2 regions of the Larkinella insperata genome follow, and region 1 is predicted to be linked to the other one. Evidence: riboswitches for the same ligand, from Rfam matches in the RefSeq annotation. Region 1 holds a riboswitch; the other holds the start of a gene.
What was found. A riboswitch is a leader RNA that binds a small molecule or an ion and turns the genes downstream of it on or off. The one in region 1 is predicted to bind cobalamin.
Positions count from the first base shown of each region.

Region 2: linked by a shared signal. The riboswitch ahead of metE (5-methyltetrahydropteroyltriglutamate--homocysteine S-methyltransferase) and the one ahead of OQ371_RS20900 (TonB-dependent receptor plug domain-containing protein) in region 1 are both predicted to bind cobalamin.

Region 1 is NZ_CP110973.1:5,194,940-5,202,757, reverse strand. It holds gene OQ371_RS20930 (bifunctional folylpolyglutamate synthase/dihydrofolate synthase) at 1-723, shown strand, start outside; gene trmB (tRNA (guanosine(46)-N7)-methyltransferase TrmB) at 728-1,390, shown strand; gene gap (type I glyceraldehyde-3-phosphate dehydrogenase) at 1,422-2,411, opposite strand; gene OQ371_RS20915 (2,3,4,5-tetrahydropyridine-2,6-dicarboxylate N-succinyltransferase) at 3,323-4,141, shown strand; gene OQ371_RS20910 (helix-turn-helix transcriptional regulator) at 4,319-4,738, shown strand; gene OQ371_RS20905 (FISUMP domain-containing protein) at 4,868-5,500, shown strand; cobalamin riboswitch at 5,604-5,804, shown strand; gene OQ371_RS20900 (TonB-dependent receptor plug domain-containing protein) at 5,902-7,818, shown strand; gene OQ371_RS20895 (YncE family protein) at 7,815-7,818, shown strand, end outside.
Region 2 is NZ_CP110973.1:591,518-599,335, reverse strand. It holds gene OQ371_RS02315 (hypothetical protein) at 1-953, opposite strand, end outside; gene OQ371_RS02310 (hypothetical protein) at 1,137-1,589, opposite strand; cobalamin riboswitch at 1,712-1,913, shown strand; gene metE (5-methyltetrahydropteroyltriglutamate--homocysteine S-methyltransferase) at 2,075-4,402, shown strand; gene OQ371_RS02300 (cysteine-rich CWC family protein) at 4,451-4,696, shown strand; gene OQ371_RS02295 (acyl-CoA thioesterase) at 4,718-5,104, shown strand; gene OQ371_RS02290 (S9 family peptidase) at 5,105-7,405, opposite strand; gene OQ371_RS02285 (pyrroloquinoline quinone-dependent dehydrogenase) at 7,685-7,818, opposite strand, start outside.

The sequences.
Region 1 (7,818 bases):
GAATACGATCCCGAGACGCAGGCCGTATTTCGGAAGCGGGCGGAGGAGTGTGGAAGCCAGCTTTTGTTTGGTTCTGATTTATTCGTGGTGAATAATTTTGGCGTCAGCGAGAAAGGGCGGGAGATATCTGTTGAGACGCTTACTGAAAATAGTCTTGCTTTGACATTGGGTTTACTGGGTACTTACCAGTTAAAGAATATTGCCGGCGTTTTGGGCGTTCTGAACGTGCTTACGGGTTTATATTCTCACTCTGGTTCTTCCTTTGAGAAACTTCGCATTTCCCCTGATGCCGTGGAGGACGGCTTGGCCAATGTGGTTGGACTGACGGGTTTGAAAGGACGCTGGCAATTTTTGCAGCGGAATCCGACGGTCATCTGTGATACGGGGCATAACGAACCGGGGATCCGGAATGTCATGGAATCCTTACAGACGGTTACCTACCAGCAGTTGCATGTGGTGGTGGGCTTTGTGAATGACAAGGACCTGTCGCGCGTCATTCGGTTGTTTCCCAAAGAGGCTCGGTATTATTTTTGTCAGCCTGATATTCCGCGGGCTCTGGACGCTGATGTGCTGGCGGAGGAATTTCGGCTACACGGTTTGGTAGGTGAAATAGTAAAAGAAGTAAATCTTGCCCTGGAAACGGCGCTGAGCCGGGCGCAACCGGAGGATTGCATCCTGGTGACCGGTAGCACGTACGTTGTGGCTGAATTAAATCAATTGTAGAAAAGTGAGTAGAAAGAAACTGCCCCGCTTTGAGCATAACCGGGAAAGTCCCCTCGTGCTGGAACCGGGTAAAGAGATTTACGAAACCATTAAAGGAAACTGGCGCGATCGCTATTTCCTGAATTCAAACCCCCTCGTGCTGGAAATTGGCTGCGGCCGGGGGGAATACACCGTAGGACTGGCCCGTCATTATCCGGAGCTGAACTTTATCGGTATCGATCGTAAGGGCGACCGGATTGCCCAGGGGAGTAAGCAGGCGCTTAACGAAGGCTTAACGAATGTTGCCTTTCTGCGGACCGATGTGTTCAAGTTGCTGGATTTTTTTGGCAAAGAGGAGGTTAATGAAATCTGGATTACCTTTCCGGATCCCCAGCCTCGAATCAGTCAGGTAAAAAACCGACTGACCGATCCGCGTTATCTGGCGTTGTACCGGGAAATACTTACCCATGAAGGGATTCTGCACCTGAAGACCGATCATGATGACTTTTTTGATTTTAGTGTTCAGACGCTGCCTGCCAACGGATTCAACGATTTGATCACGACCCACGATCTGTATCGCTCAGACATGAATCATTTGCATCTGGGCATTAAAACAAAATACGAAGAGATCTTCACCCGAAAGGGATTTTCGATAAAATACTTAAAATGCAAAAAGGCGGGATATTAACCCGCCTTTTTTGTTGACTTGACTTTAAATATTACAATTTAGCGATCAGGTCAGCTATCCGGCTTGAGTAGCCGAATTCGTTATCATACCAACCTACAATTTTCACCAACGTGCCGTTGGCGGAAGTCAGCTTAGAATCGAAGATACACGAGCTCGGGTTACCTACGATGTCAGTTGACACGATTTCATCAACGCAGTATTCCAGAATGCCTTTCAGCGGGCCTTCGGCGGCAGCTTTCATGGCTTCGTTAATTTCCTCTTTCGTGGCTTCGCGTTTCAGAATGGCCGTCAAATCTGTAACTGAACCGTCCGGGATGGGAACACGAAGCGCATAGCCATCCAGTTTGCCTTTCAGTTGCGGTAGTACTAAACCAACCGCTTTAGCAGCCCCCGTTGACGTCGGAACGATGGAAAGAGCGGCTGCGCGTGCCCGGCGTAAGTCGGAGTGAGGAGCATCCTGCAGATTCTGGTCCGCCGTGTAAGCGTGAATCGTAGTCATGTAACCTTTCTCAATTCCAAACACATCGTCGAGGACTTTGGCCATCGGAGCCAAGCAGTTGGTCGTACATGATGCGTTGGAGAGAATGGTTTCGCTGCCCGTCAGGGTATCTTCATTTACACCCAAAACGACCGTAGGAATGTTTCCTTTCGCCGGTGCTGAGATAACTACTTTTTTGGCTCCGGCAGTCAGGTGTTGGCCAGCTCCGGCTTCATCGACGAAACGTCCTGTCGATTCCAGTACAACATCAACTCCGAGGTCACCCCAAGGTAGGGCTTTGGGATCACGTTCCGCATAAGCGTGGATACGTGTACCGTTGATGGTCAGGCTATCGCTATCGGACGTGATTTCGCCCTGGAATTTACCGTGTACCGAATCGTATTTCAGCAAATGAGCCAGTGTTGCATTATCAGTTAAATCATTGATGGCAACAATTTCAACATTTTCTTTTTCAAGAAGTCTTCGGAAAGACAGGCGGCCAATCCGGCCAAACCCATTGATGGCGACTTTAATTTTGCCCATTGTATATAATAGAATTGGTTAACATGAACGCTGCAAAGATATCAATACAATTCGAAAGGAAAAGGGGAAGAGAAAACACTTATCTAAATGGAAGACAATATGAGTAAGATAGTATTTTTAGTAAATATAATCAGCATTAGTAATGAGCATGCTAATATAGCACACATGTTTTAGTATTGAATTTAGTATTTTGCTAATTCCACTCGAGATTTTACTAATTTTAGTAGTATAATGCTTTATTGTTTTCTAGACTTACATCAATATTAGATCATTGTAGATAAAATAATAAAGGAGGGGGATATAACCCTTAGGAATTCAATCATTATTCATTATTTTTATAGCGTGACCTACTTAATTAAATTTACAAATAAGGTCTAGAAATTAACATCAATTCGATTTGCCCTCGCTGAATTCTTCTTACCAAACGTACTCCTTTGGATCTAAGATCTGGCCAAATGCTGTATTCAATTTTTTGATAAACAAGTTTCTTCAACGACTAGTTAAAGATTGTAATACTGGTCTGATTCAGACAACGAGTAGATTAAGGTTTGACCCTGGTGGTGAGCCTGTTCATACGCATAAGATTTGGTTGGTGGTTCTTACCCAGAGGCTGAGTTATATGGAGAGGTAATCTGGAATTGGGGGAGAGCAAATTATAGCTCTGAAATGTTTTTTATATAATACGTCTGTATTATATTTATCTATAATTACAAGAATGGTATATAGGTGAAAGGGCTAATTTTCAGAAGACAGAGCCCCAAACTACGATCTAAAATTATAAAGCCCAGTACGAGGGTATAAAATATAAAATTATCAAGAAGAAGAAATTTATTTGGAGTCATATAACATCCTCAAAATCAGATTTTTATGTTTTTCAAAATAAACTACCTGTATCGTTTAAAATTTTAATTATGGAGTACAATAAGGTAATTGAAGATTGCTGGAATGACCGCTCATTATTGAAGGATTCGCAAACCATCCAAACCATTAAGTCGGTGATTGATGAACTCGACAAAGGTATATTACGAGTCGCAGAGCCGGGTGCTGAAGGGGAGAAGTGGACTGTCAACGAATGGGTGAAGAAAGCAATCTTGCTGTACTTTGTCTCACAAACCATGCAGACCGAGGAAGTTGGGATTTTCGAATTTCACGACAAAATTCCTCTTAAAAAAGACTACAAAAGCAGGGGGGTTCGGGTTGTCCCACCAGCCGTTGCCCGCTACGGTTCTTACATTGCTGCTGGAGCTATCCTTATGCCGTCTTACGTTAACGTCGGTGCGTATGTAGATGAACGTACTATGGTTGATACCTGGGCTACGGTAGGCAGTTGTGCGCAGATTGGAAAAGACGTTCATCTGAGTGGCGGTGTCGGCATTGGCGGGGTTCTGGAACCACCTCAGGCTTCACCCGTAATTGTTGAAGACGGCGCTTTTATTGGCTCACGGTGCATTGTTGTAGAAGGCGCTCATATCGGCAAAAGGGCGGTGCTTGGAGCGGGCGTAACCATTACAGGAAGTTCTAAAATTATCGATGTGACCGGATCTTCACCCGTTGAACACCGGGGCTATGTACCGGCCAATTCCGTGGTCATCCCCGGTAGCATTGCTAAAGAATTCCCGGCTGGCGTTTATCAGGTTCCCTGCGCACTGATCATCGGTCAGCGGAAAGAATCAACCGATTTAAAAACGTCGTTGAACGACGCGCTTCGTGATAATAACGTAACTGTATAAATGTAAACCCTTGTTTACACTTTCTCAAAGACCAATTTACATTTGTGAGTTGGTCTTTTTTGTTTACATGCTATTTACTTTTGTCACAATTTACAACAAGAAACTATTTACCAATTTAAATTCATTTACATTTGTTTATCTGCGTGTATAATTTATATTTGTAAAAAATATTGATTTATGAATGTAAATGACAAAATTAAACAGGTGTTGAAGGACAAGAATATGACACCTTCTTACTTTGCCGATGAGATTGGTGTTCAACGTTCTAGCATTTCCCATATTCTCTCGGGACGTAACCGACCTAGCTTTGATATTATTCAGAAAATTATACGGCGTTTTCCAGAGCTGGGTTACGATTGGATCCTTGAAGATGATCAGGCGTCATTGACAAATGTAAACCAACGAACTTCTATAACTGCTCCGACCACTTCCCGAAAAACCGTTCAACAACCCGAAATTGTTGAAAATTCAATTCCTCAACCATCAACTTTACAGCCGACACACCCAGTTGTAGACAAATCGAAAGAAGAAAAAACCATAGAACGAATTCTCGTCTTCTACACCGACGGTACGTTCCGTGAGTATTCTCCGTCGTAAGCTACGGAATACCGTTTGTTTAAAAGTTTGTATCTTTTATAAATTCATTGCAACCCTGCGTTGACGGATGGGATCACTGAAGAAAATCAATAGTTTCTCCACACTATAACCATCCTAATGAAACGCATCATGAAAAGGACCATACCGTATTGGCCCGTAGTTTTTTTGAGTGCCTTGCTGACTCTTTCCGGTTGCAAAAAAGAATCGAACAGCCAAACCGATAATCCGGCTCCGCTGGTGACATCGGTTCAGATTAATGAGAAAGCTTATTCCGTTGTAACCATCGGCAATCAACTCTGGTCAGCCGAAAATTACCGGGGACCGGGGGGATCACCGTACCGGACCGGGGACGAAAAACCGGAGTACGGACGGTATTATACTTTTGACGAAGCCAAAGCCGTTCCCGTTCCCGCCGGCTGGCGGATTCCGACGCTGCAGGATTACAAAGCCCTGGCCGAAAGTCAGGGCGTTCTTTTTACCGGAGAACGCGCCACCGGCCAGGAAGCTCTTAAAAAACTGGTGTCAAAAACCAACTGGCGCACGATGCCGGGCACCAATAGCTCCGGTTTTAACGCCCAACCGGCGGGTTATATCTACCAAAATTCCGCCCCAATGGACGGCGACATCAGCGAATTCTGGCTGGCCGATGGCAATACCGTCAGCATTCAGGAGAGCGCCAGTGGCAAAGGATATACTATGATGTTCTACGGCACCAATGGCCCGGGTTACCGATTTACGCTGCGGTTTGTCCGAAACAAGTAATTTTTTCTCCTGCTTACCACCCAAATTGGCAGGATTCCGGCGTCCTGCCACCGGTTTTCTTTCCCGATCTTCCTTCTTCAGGTTGAAAATCCTCCACAATCCATTACTTTTGCCCTGCAAAGGTGCCGCCTGACGTTGGTCAGCGAGGGCTTAATAGGGAAGTTGGTGCAAGACCAACGCTGTCCCCGCAACTGTAAACCCGGAAAAACTGATTTCCTCTTCGCGCCACTGTCCCGGTTTATCCGGATGGGAAGGCTGAAATCAGCGGGTAAGCCAGGAGACCTGCCTATGTTTGCTTTATTAGGATACGCCGTTTCTTTCGGGTGTAAAGGAAGCGCGATCGGAGGCCGGTGCACCGAAGGGAGCAAGGCCGTTCTTTTGCTTTACTTAATTTCTTTTGTATGCGGTGTAGAGACGGGGTTTTCCTGTCCTTCCTGATCGGTTCGTTTTACGCAGCGAACGGACAGACGAGTGGTACTGACCAAATGTTGCCTGCGGTGACGGTTCGGGGCACGACGCCCGAACGGTTTTCGGTCGGGCAAAAAACACAGCGAATCGATTCGGTAACGCTCGAGCAATTCCGGTTTCAAACGCTCACGGATGTTCTGACGTACACGACACCCCTTGCTTTTAAGGTGTACGGAGCGGGTCAACTCGCGACGGTTTCGTTTCGCGGCACCTCGTCCAACCACACCGCCGTGCTCTGGAACGGGATCAACATCAACCAGCCCACCCTGGGGCAGACCGATTTTTCCACGCTGCCCGTCGTCGGTTTCGATCAGCTGGCCGTTCAATACGGTTCCTCGGCCAGTTGCGTGGGGTCGGATGCGGTGGGCGGCAGTATTCTCTTGATGAATAATCCCAAATGGCAGCAACCTGGTTTCTCGGCGTCGGCGGGCCAGCAGGTGGGCAGCTTCCGCAACTACGGCACCCAGACCGGTATCCGGTTTGTTACGCCACCGGGAAAACGGTGGCAAATCGCCGGGAAAACCTTTCTGAACCTGGCTAATTACAACAACGATTACCCATACCGCGAACGGGGCCATTATTTTGTTGAGCATTCGACGACGCGCCAGAAGGGGCTAATTCAGGATTTATATTTCCGTAACGCCGAAAATCAGCAGCTTTCCTTTAATCTCTGGCTAACCGACAACAATCTGATTGTCTCACCGTACGATACGACGGTGCGGGAACAAACCCGTTCGCAGTCGTACCGGTTTCTGTCTACCTATGAAACGGATAAATTGACGGTTCGGCTGGGCTATATCCGCGACATCATCGACTACGCCCGCGGGAATTTGCGTAATCCGAGCCATTCCGAAACTGATCGACTAGTCAGTCGAATGGAACGCGAATTTATAAAACCATTCGGATTTAGCCCTGCCACGCTGCGGATAGGGGGCGAATGGTCACACTACTGGACGCGTGTAGACGGCTATGGTTCGTCGCTTATTCAGGAAGACCGCGCCGATCTGTTCGCTCTGTTACGAATTCAGTTAGCAAAATGGCTGTTCTCGGCAAATGTCCGCCAGGCGTTCGTAACCCGCTTTGATCCGCCCGTTACCCCCTCGGTGGGGGCGGAATATTCCGTTCTGCAGACGACTAAGACCAGCCTGACCGCCAAAGCCTCCCTGGGACGCAGCTACCGGGTGCCAACCTTGAATGAACGCTACTGGCGCGAATTGGGGAATCCGAATCTTCGGCCGGAAAACGGTTTTAACCTGGAAGCCGGTGTAGCGGCCCGCTGGCTGCCGGGCGACCGACTCACGCTTTCATCGGAAGCCACGATTTTTCGTAACCGCATCGACGACTGGTCGTACTGGAATCCCGAATACGGCTACCGGGTCGAGAATCTTCAATTAGTGGTGGCCCGCGGGCTGGAATGGACCGGTTCGCTGGCGTACACCGGTCCGGCCTGGCAGTCGGGGCTATCGGTAAGCTACGCCCTGACCCGCTCCAGCCAGGAACGCGTTTACAATGCATTTGCCCAGGACATCATTGGGAAACAGCTCGTTTACGTGCCCAGGCACGTCGGGCGGCTATCGGCTTACGTATCCCGCGGAAAAATGCGCCTGACGCTCCAGAATCAGGTGAATTCCCGGCAGTACATTACATTCGACAACATCCAGTTTCTGCGCGGGTACATGCTGACCAACGTGCTGCTGGAAACGCAGGTAAAACTAGGGCCGGTCGCCACCCGTATTCAGGGGCAGGTCAACAACCTTTTTGATACCGTTTACCTCAACGTTAAGCGCAACGCCATGCCGGGGCGCCATTTTGCCGTTCAATTAATCTGTAATCTGCATACCAAACAATGA
Region 2 (7,818 bases), 2.0 Mb from region 1:
ATACCGAACGTGAGCACAAACAGCGTCGGAAAGAGCCGTTGGTAGCCCAGGTGTTTGTACCGGATGGCAACCCACGACGACAGCGCCATGGTGATAAACAGACTGATGGTGTTAAGGTTGGTCAGGCTGATCTGATTATACAAACCGCTGAGGACCGGGCGCGTGATGCTGACGAGGTTGGGCGTCATGTGGTAGCCCGAGTGTTGCAGCGGCATCAGGAAGGCGTCGCCCATCAGCAGATACAGAATGACAATGGATGGAATGCCGACGAGGGCCAGTCCCAGGACGTATTTAAACTTGTTGTCGACCAGGAAAAACATTGGAATCAGCAGCACGATTACCATGCTTTTGATCAGAATCATCGACAGCCCCCAGATCACGCCAATCCAGAGGCTGCTTTGCCGGCGGCTGGCGTAGTGGAGCGTAATAAGCCCGACTCCCCAGAACCAGATGTCTTCTTCGCTGCTCAGGACCATGGCGACGAACGTCATCGGCAGCACAAAATACAGGGCCGCGATCAGCAGGGCATCCGGCCGAACCGCGCGGTAATACTGCCAGGTGGCCCAGACGATGACAAACTCGAAGATGGCCATGAACGGGATCAGAATCTTAGCATTATTCCACAAAAAAAGCGGCAGGCTGATCAGGTAACCAAACAAGGGCGCGTGGTAGGAGAGGAAATCCCGGTAAACCATTTTTCCCTGGTAGGCCGAAAATGCTTTTTTATAGAAAAACTCCGTATCGCTGCGGGGGGCAAAATCCAGAACGAGATAAACTAGGATAAAGGGAAGAATTCGAAAAACAATGAAAAAACCCCAGAGTGTTAAGCCCGGCCGGGGATTCAGCAAGCGTTGAAAGGGAGCGGGAAAGCGAATCAGCAGCCAACTAAAAACGGCAAGTAGCAATGACACGGCTACTTTGACGATCGAAACCGTATCCTCAAAAAAGTTCATCCAGGTAGGTGTAGTTTGATTTTAGGGCAAAGTTCGCTAAACCCACGGTAGCTACCAAATTTTGGAAATGATCCTGCACGGAGGAGAGGGGTTGTTTGGCGCAGTCAGGCGAAGGGTCGAAGAGGGAAGCGGAGCCTCCGCTAAACTCTCTGGTTCTCCGCTTCTCTCCGTAAAACAAACCCTTTACCGGCATTCCGACTTCAATACCTTGTATTCAAAACCGCTTTCCGGGCTTTTCAACACCCAGCGCCCCTGCTGCTCCACCCGTTCGCCTTCCCGCCAGGTAACGGCATCACCCGCCAGCGTGAAGGTAAGCTCGTACGGTTGCGTGACGCCTTCGCCCGAACGTTGCCAGTCGGCCCGGATTTGGTTGTCTGCCAGCGTACCGCTGATGGGGCCGCGCGCCCGGTCTTTTTCGTAAGGCAAAATGGCCAGTTCGCCCGTTACGTTGGAGCCGTTGATGACGAGCCGGAGCGTGGTGGTATCGCGGCCCGTGACCTGCTGGTAGCAAACCGTATCCCGCAACGCGGAAGAATCAGATGGGGCCTCGCTGGTCGATGTGTCGGCCCGTTGAGAGCCGCTGTTGCAACTGTTTAACACCGTTAGAAACGCACCAAAAAGCAGGATAAGCCGCATAAATTGACCGGATTAGTGAAGCGTAAAAATAATGAATCGACGGTAAGGTTGAAAACAGGTTCCGGAAGGGCCGTTTGTTTTTCCCGACGGTTTGCCGTTAGTTTGCGGTGTTGTTCTTTGTTTTCCGTCAAACAGGCTACGGTTTCCCCAAGAGGGTTGGGGAATGAAAAAGGAATCGTGTGAGAATCACGAGCAGACGTTGCTACTGTCAGTGACCATTTAGAAAAGGGTTTGCCCTCGATGTCCATTGTTCCGCCCGCGGAATGAGAAGGACGGCAAATTACCGTCACAAGCCAGGAGACTTGCCTTAGCCTACTTGATTACGCCCACACGCTTCTGGGCTTCCATCAACCATTGACGCTTCTTATCCTTCCTGTCTTGAGCGGGCCGGGTAGGTGTGTCATTATTTTTGGGTGTTTCGCAGCGTGCGGGTACAGGGAGTTCGGCAAAGAGCTCGGTACCATTATTTAACCAACATTCCAAAAATGGTCGCACACAACCTCGGCTATCCACGAATCGGTAGCCACCGCGAACTCAAAAAGGCCAGTGAACAGTACTGGGCCGGAAAAATTTCCCATGATCAACTGCTCGAAGCCGGGCAGCGCATTCGGCGCGACAACTGGCTGACGCAGCAACAGGCCGGAATCGCGCTGATTCCGTGCAACGACTTCTCGTTTTACGACCAGACACTCGACTGGTCGCTGACGGTCAACGCCATTCCGGAACGGTTTCAACCCCTCGCCGAAAAGCCATCCGCCAACGAGCTGGACCTGTATTTTGCCATGGCCCGGGGCTACCAGAAAGACGGTCTGGACCTGATTGCGATGGAAATGACCAAGTGGTTCGATACCAACTACCACTACATCGTTCCCGAATTCACCCAGAACCAAACGTTCTCGCTCCGGTCCGAAAAGCTTTTCGCTCAATTTGAAGAAGCCAAAACCGTGCTGGGCGCGGTACCGAAGCCGGTACTGCTCGGGCCGGTGACGTATCTGCTGCTGGGCAAGGAAAAAGAAGACGGTTTCCACCGGCTGGATCTGCTGGACCGCCTGCTGCCGGTGTACGAACAGATTCTGAACCGCCTGCAGGAGCAGGGGGCCGAATGGATTCAGTTGGACGAACCCAGCCTGGTGCTGAATTCGGATGAACGCGAGAAGCTGGCCTACGCCACGGCATACCGGTTTTTGCGCGAACGGTTTCCAAAGCTGAAACTGCTGGTGGCGTCGTATTTCGAGTGTTTCGGCGAAAACCTGACCCTGGCAACGCAATTGCCGGTCGATGCCCTGCACCTGGATCTGGTACGCTGCCCGAGCCAATTGGATGATATTTTGAACACCGATTTTGTCAATGGCAGCACGGCCCTGTCGCTGGGCGTGGTCGACGGGCGGAACATCTGGATTAACGACTTAAGCCGTTCGCTGGATTTGATCCGGAAAGCCATCGATGCGCTGGGCCGCGACCGCGTGCTGGTGGCTCCTTCGTGTTCGCTGCTGCACACGCCCTGCGACCTGGATTCGGAAACCGACGCCAGCGGTCTAACGCCCGAAATCAAACAATGGCTGGCGTTTGCCAAACAAAAACTGGCCGAAGTGGTCAAACTGGCGACGATTTCCACCGACCCCAACAGTGAACAGGCACAAACGTGGCTCCGCGCAAACGAAGCCGTGCTAACCGCCCGCCGACAATCCACACGTATCAATCGCCCGGCCGTTCAGCAGCGGGTCAATCAGCTCACCGATGCCGATACGCACCGTCAGGGCGCTTTCGGGCAACGGCAGGCCCTGCAACACCAGCGGCTCCATTTACCGCTTTTCCCGACCACAACCATTGGTTCGTTTCCGCAAACGGAAGACGTTCGGGTAAACCGGGCCAAATTCAAAAAAGGGGAGAAGACGCTGGAACAATACGAAGATTTCATCCGGACCGAAACGGAGAAAGCCATCCGCTGGCAGGAAGAAATCGGGCTGGACGTGCTCGTACACGGTGAATTTGAACGCAACGACATGGTTGAATACTTCGGCGAATTGCTCGACGGTTTTGCCTTTAGCCAGAATGGCTGGGTGCAGAGCTACGGTTCGCGCTGCGTTAAACCGCCGATCATTTACGGCGATGTCTACCGGCCCGAGGCCATGACGGTTCGCTGGGCCGAGTACGCGCAATCGCTGACGGACAAACCCGTTAAAGGAATGCTGACCGGGCCGGTGACGATTCTGCAATGGTCGTTTGTGCGCGACGATCAGCCGCGCCGGGACACGTGTATGCAGATTGCCTTCGCCATCCGGGACGAGGTGGTTGATCTGGAACGGGCCGGCATCCGGGTGATTCAGATTGACGAACCGGCCATTCGGGAAGGCTTGCCGCTGCGTCGCGAAAATTGGGCGGCTTACCTGGATTGGGCCGTGAAGGCGTTCCGGGTGTCGGCGTCGGGGGTGCAGGACGAAACGCAGATTCACACGCACATGTGCTACTCGGAGTTCAACGACATCATTCAGCAGATTGCCGACATGGATGCCGACGTGATCACGATTGAAACGTCGCGCTCGCAGATGGAGTTGCTGGACGCTTTTGTGCAATTCAATTATCCAAACGAAATTGGCCCCGGTGTTTACGACATTCACAGCCCGCGCGTGCCGACGAAAGAAGAAATGGTGGCGTTGTTGAATAAAGCCGCTGACGTGCTGCCGGTACGCAACCTGTGGGTCAACCCCGACTGCGGGCTGAAAACCCGTCGGTGGCCGGAAACGGAACAGGCGCTCAAAAACATGGTGCAGGCGGCCCAAACCGCCCGTCATCTGGTAACCGAAAACGTATAAATTACTCATTCCGGCCGGCCACGGCTGGCCGGAATTGGTTATAAGCACATGGAGACACCAGTCAGGAAGCACGAAACCGTTGGCTGTCCGCGTTGCGGCACGGCCTTCGAATGCAAGGTCGGCAGCATCAACCTGTGCCAGTGTGTGGCGGTTCAGCTAACCGAAGAACAGCGAAACTACGTGCGTTCGCAGTTTGCCAATTGCCTGTGTGCCAACTGCCTGCGGGAAGTGCGGACCGAATACAACCGGATGGCCCATCAAAAAAAGATGGAGAAATTTCGGAATGCGCACTGAAACGGGCCTATTTTTAACCCTATGGATTCACTCGAAGAACGAATTAAGCAGGCTGAAACCCGCGTTTTCAAAGCCGTTTTCCCGAATACAACCAATCATTACGATACGCTTTTTGGCGGTACGGCCATGCAGATGATGGACGAAATTGCGTTCATTACCGCCACCCGGTTTACGCGCAAACGGGTCGTAACGGTTTCGTCGGACAAAATCAATTTCAACAAAGCCATTCCCGCCGGAACCATCGTCGAACTAATCGGCAATGTGGCCCATATCGGCAACACGAGCATTAAAATTGACGTTGAGATTTTCGTTGAAGAAATGTACAGCGAACACCGCGAACGGGCCGTTCATGGGTCGTTTACCTTCGTGGCCATCGACGAACACAAAAATCCGGTCAAGATTCTCTGATTATTTTCCCGCTTCTGAACCCGCCACGTCTTTGCTCATTTCATTCCAGTTGGGCGGATCGACGCCCAGCAGGTTTTTGACGAAGAAATCCCGCCGTTTGCGTTCGCCGAATTCACCTCCCGTGGTGTGGCTCATGCCCGGCAAGGTCACTAGTTCGAAATCTTTGTTGGCCTTAATCAAGGCGTTGGCGAGCTGGTAGGTCGAAGCGGGATCCACGTTGTCGTCTACTTCACCGACCAGCAGGAGCAGGTTGCCCTGTAGTTTGTGGGCGTTCGTCACGTTGGAACACTCGGCGTAGTGCGGGCCAATGGGGTAGCCCATCCACTGCTCGTTCCACCACATTTTATCCATGCGGTTGTCGTGACAGCCGCAGGACGAAACGGCGGCTTTGTAAAAGTCGGGATGAAACAGGAGCGCCCCCGTCGAACTTTGCCCACCCGCCGACGTGCCGTAAATGCCGACTTTGCTCAAATCCAGTTGGCTGTATTTCTGGGCGGCCGCTTTCATCCACAGAATCCGGTCGGGAAAACCGGCGTCTTTCAGGTTTTTCCAGCACACATCCTGAAAGGCTTTGGAACGGTTGGAGGTGCCCATCCCGTCGATCTGCACAACAATGAAACCCAGTTCGGCCAGTTCGTGCATGGACAGGTTGTTGGTCATGAACGTCTTCGGTACAAACGAACCGTGCGGCCCGGCGTAGATATTCTCAATCACCGGATACTTCCTGGCCGGATCGAAGTTGGTCGGACGGATGATAACGCCCCAGATGTCGGTTTTGCCGTCGCGCCCTTTGGCTGTAAACACTTCCGGCGCTTTCCAGCCCGCTTTCTGCCACTCGCTGATGTCGGCTTTTTCGAGTTCCAGCACCACGCTGCCGTCGGCCGAGTTCCGCAACACCGTTACCGGCGGCAGGTCCACGCGGGAATAGGTATCAACAAAAAACTGGTAGTCGGGTGAAAACGTGGCCGTGTGGTTGGCATTCTCCGTCGTCAAAGCCGTTAGGCCCGAGCCGTCGAAGTTAACCTTGTAGTAGTGAACGAAATACGGGTCCTGATCGGCGTTGCGACCGCTGGCGGCAAATAGAATGGTGCGGGTTTTGTCGTCGACATGCACCAGATTTCGCACCACCCACTCGCCTTTGGTAATCTGCTTTTTCACTTTCCCGGTGGCACCATCAACCAGGTACAGGTGGTTCCAGCCGTCGCGCTCCGACGCCCAGATGATTTCCTGGCCGTCGTTGGCGTCGTGCCGGGAGCGCTTGCCGCTGTAATCGATGAAGGTATTGCTGCGTTCTTCAACCAACGATTTTACCGCCCCGGTCGTCGCGCTGACCTCCAGAACCCGGTACACCTGGTGGCCGCGCTGGTTGTATTCAAAGGTAAAAGCCCGGCTGTCTTTGCGCCATTCCAGCCGCGATAAGCTGAATTGCTCGTTAAACAGCGCATCGTCTACGGAAATCTGCTTTTTTGATTCAACCCAAAACAACTGGGGCCGTCGAATGGGCAGGGCGTCGCCCGGCTTCAGGTATTCCCGGCTTTCCAGTTTGGGCTGAAGCTGATCGTCGGGTGAGGAGCGCACGAAGTGGATCAGGTGTTTTTTATTCGGGCGAATTTTGTTGGTCGCCAGTTTTTTAGAGTCGGGCGACCACTGAATGTTGCCGGAATAGTAGTCGCCCTCTGAGCCGTCGAAGCTCAGTTGCGTTTCCTGCTTCGTTTTTTCGGAACGGACGTAGACGTTGTAGTTTTTGATGAAAGCCGTCTGCGTGCTGTCGGGCGAGAAAACCGGCTTTTCGTCGAGTTCATCGCGGCTGCTGCCCCAATACCGTCGGTCGGTGGGTTCGGCCCGGAACGGTCCTTTCTTCCGGAACGCAAACGAGCCGGTGGCGTATTGCCAGGTGGTACCTTCAGCCACAAACTCCACCTCTTCATCGTCTTTCCCGAATGTAATTGAGGTGAAGGGGAGGTTGAAGGGATCGACTTTCTTGCCGGTGGCTTCGGTCAATTTTTTCGCCAGCTGCTCCTGATCGAACGCCGGTTGACGGGTTTTCTTTCGGGGATCGACCACCACAAACTCGCGGCCCCGGGCGGTACGGATCAGGTACCAGAGCTTTTGGCCGGGCGTCCAGTAGACGTTGGCGGGCGCGTTGTAAACCTTGCCCTGTATCTTTTCGCGTAAAGCCGCCGACCGTTTATAGTCTTCCAGTTGTCCCTGCGCCCGGGTCGAAACCGTATTGCCGAACATCAGAAAAAATAAAATGGACAGCACGGGGCAAAGAAAGGAGGGATGTAAAGGGCGGCTCATAACGGAAGCGTGTTCAGGAATTCAGGGCTATTTCCACGAAAATACAAAAAAAGAAAACACCCGGCCACTCCGAAAGGATCGGAAGGACCGGGCGTAATCAAGCAGACCTCATGACGCGAACCGGTAACATCAGCGGTTCCCCTGGCGCTTCGTTATCATAGGTAGGTCGAGTCAAAGGCTTCTGTGACACATATACGAACCAGAGGGCCAAACGGTTGCGTGAGGATGAAAAAGATTTTAAAAAAGTAACGTGAAGCCGACGATTGGGCTAAAACGGGATCAGGGCAGCGCATACGCGATCAGGTAATCACCCAATTTTGTTCCGATTTTTCCGTGTCCTCCGGCGGCAATGACGACGTACTGTTTCCCGTTGAGCTGATACGTCATGGGGGTGGCCTGCCCTCCGGCGGGTA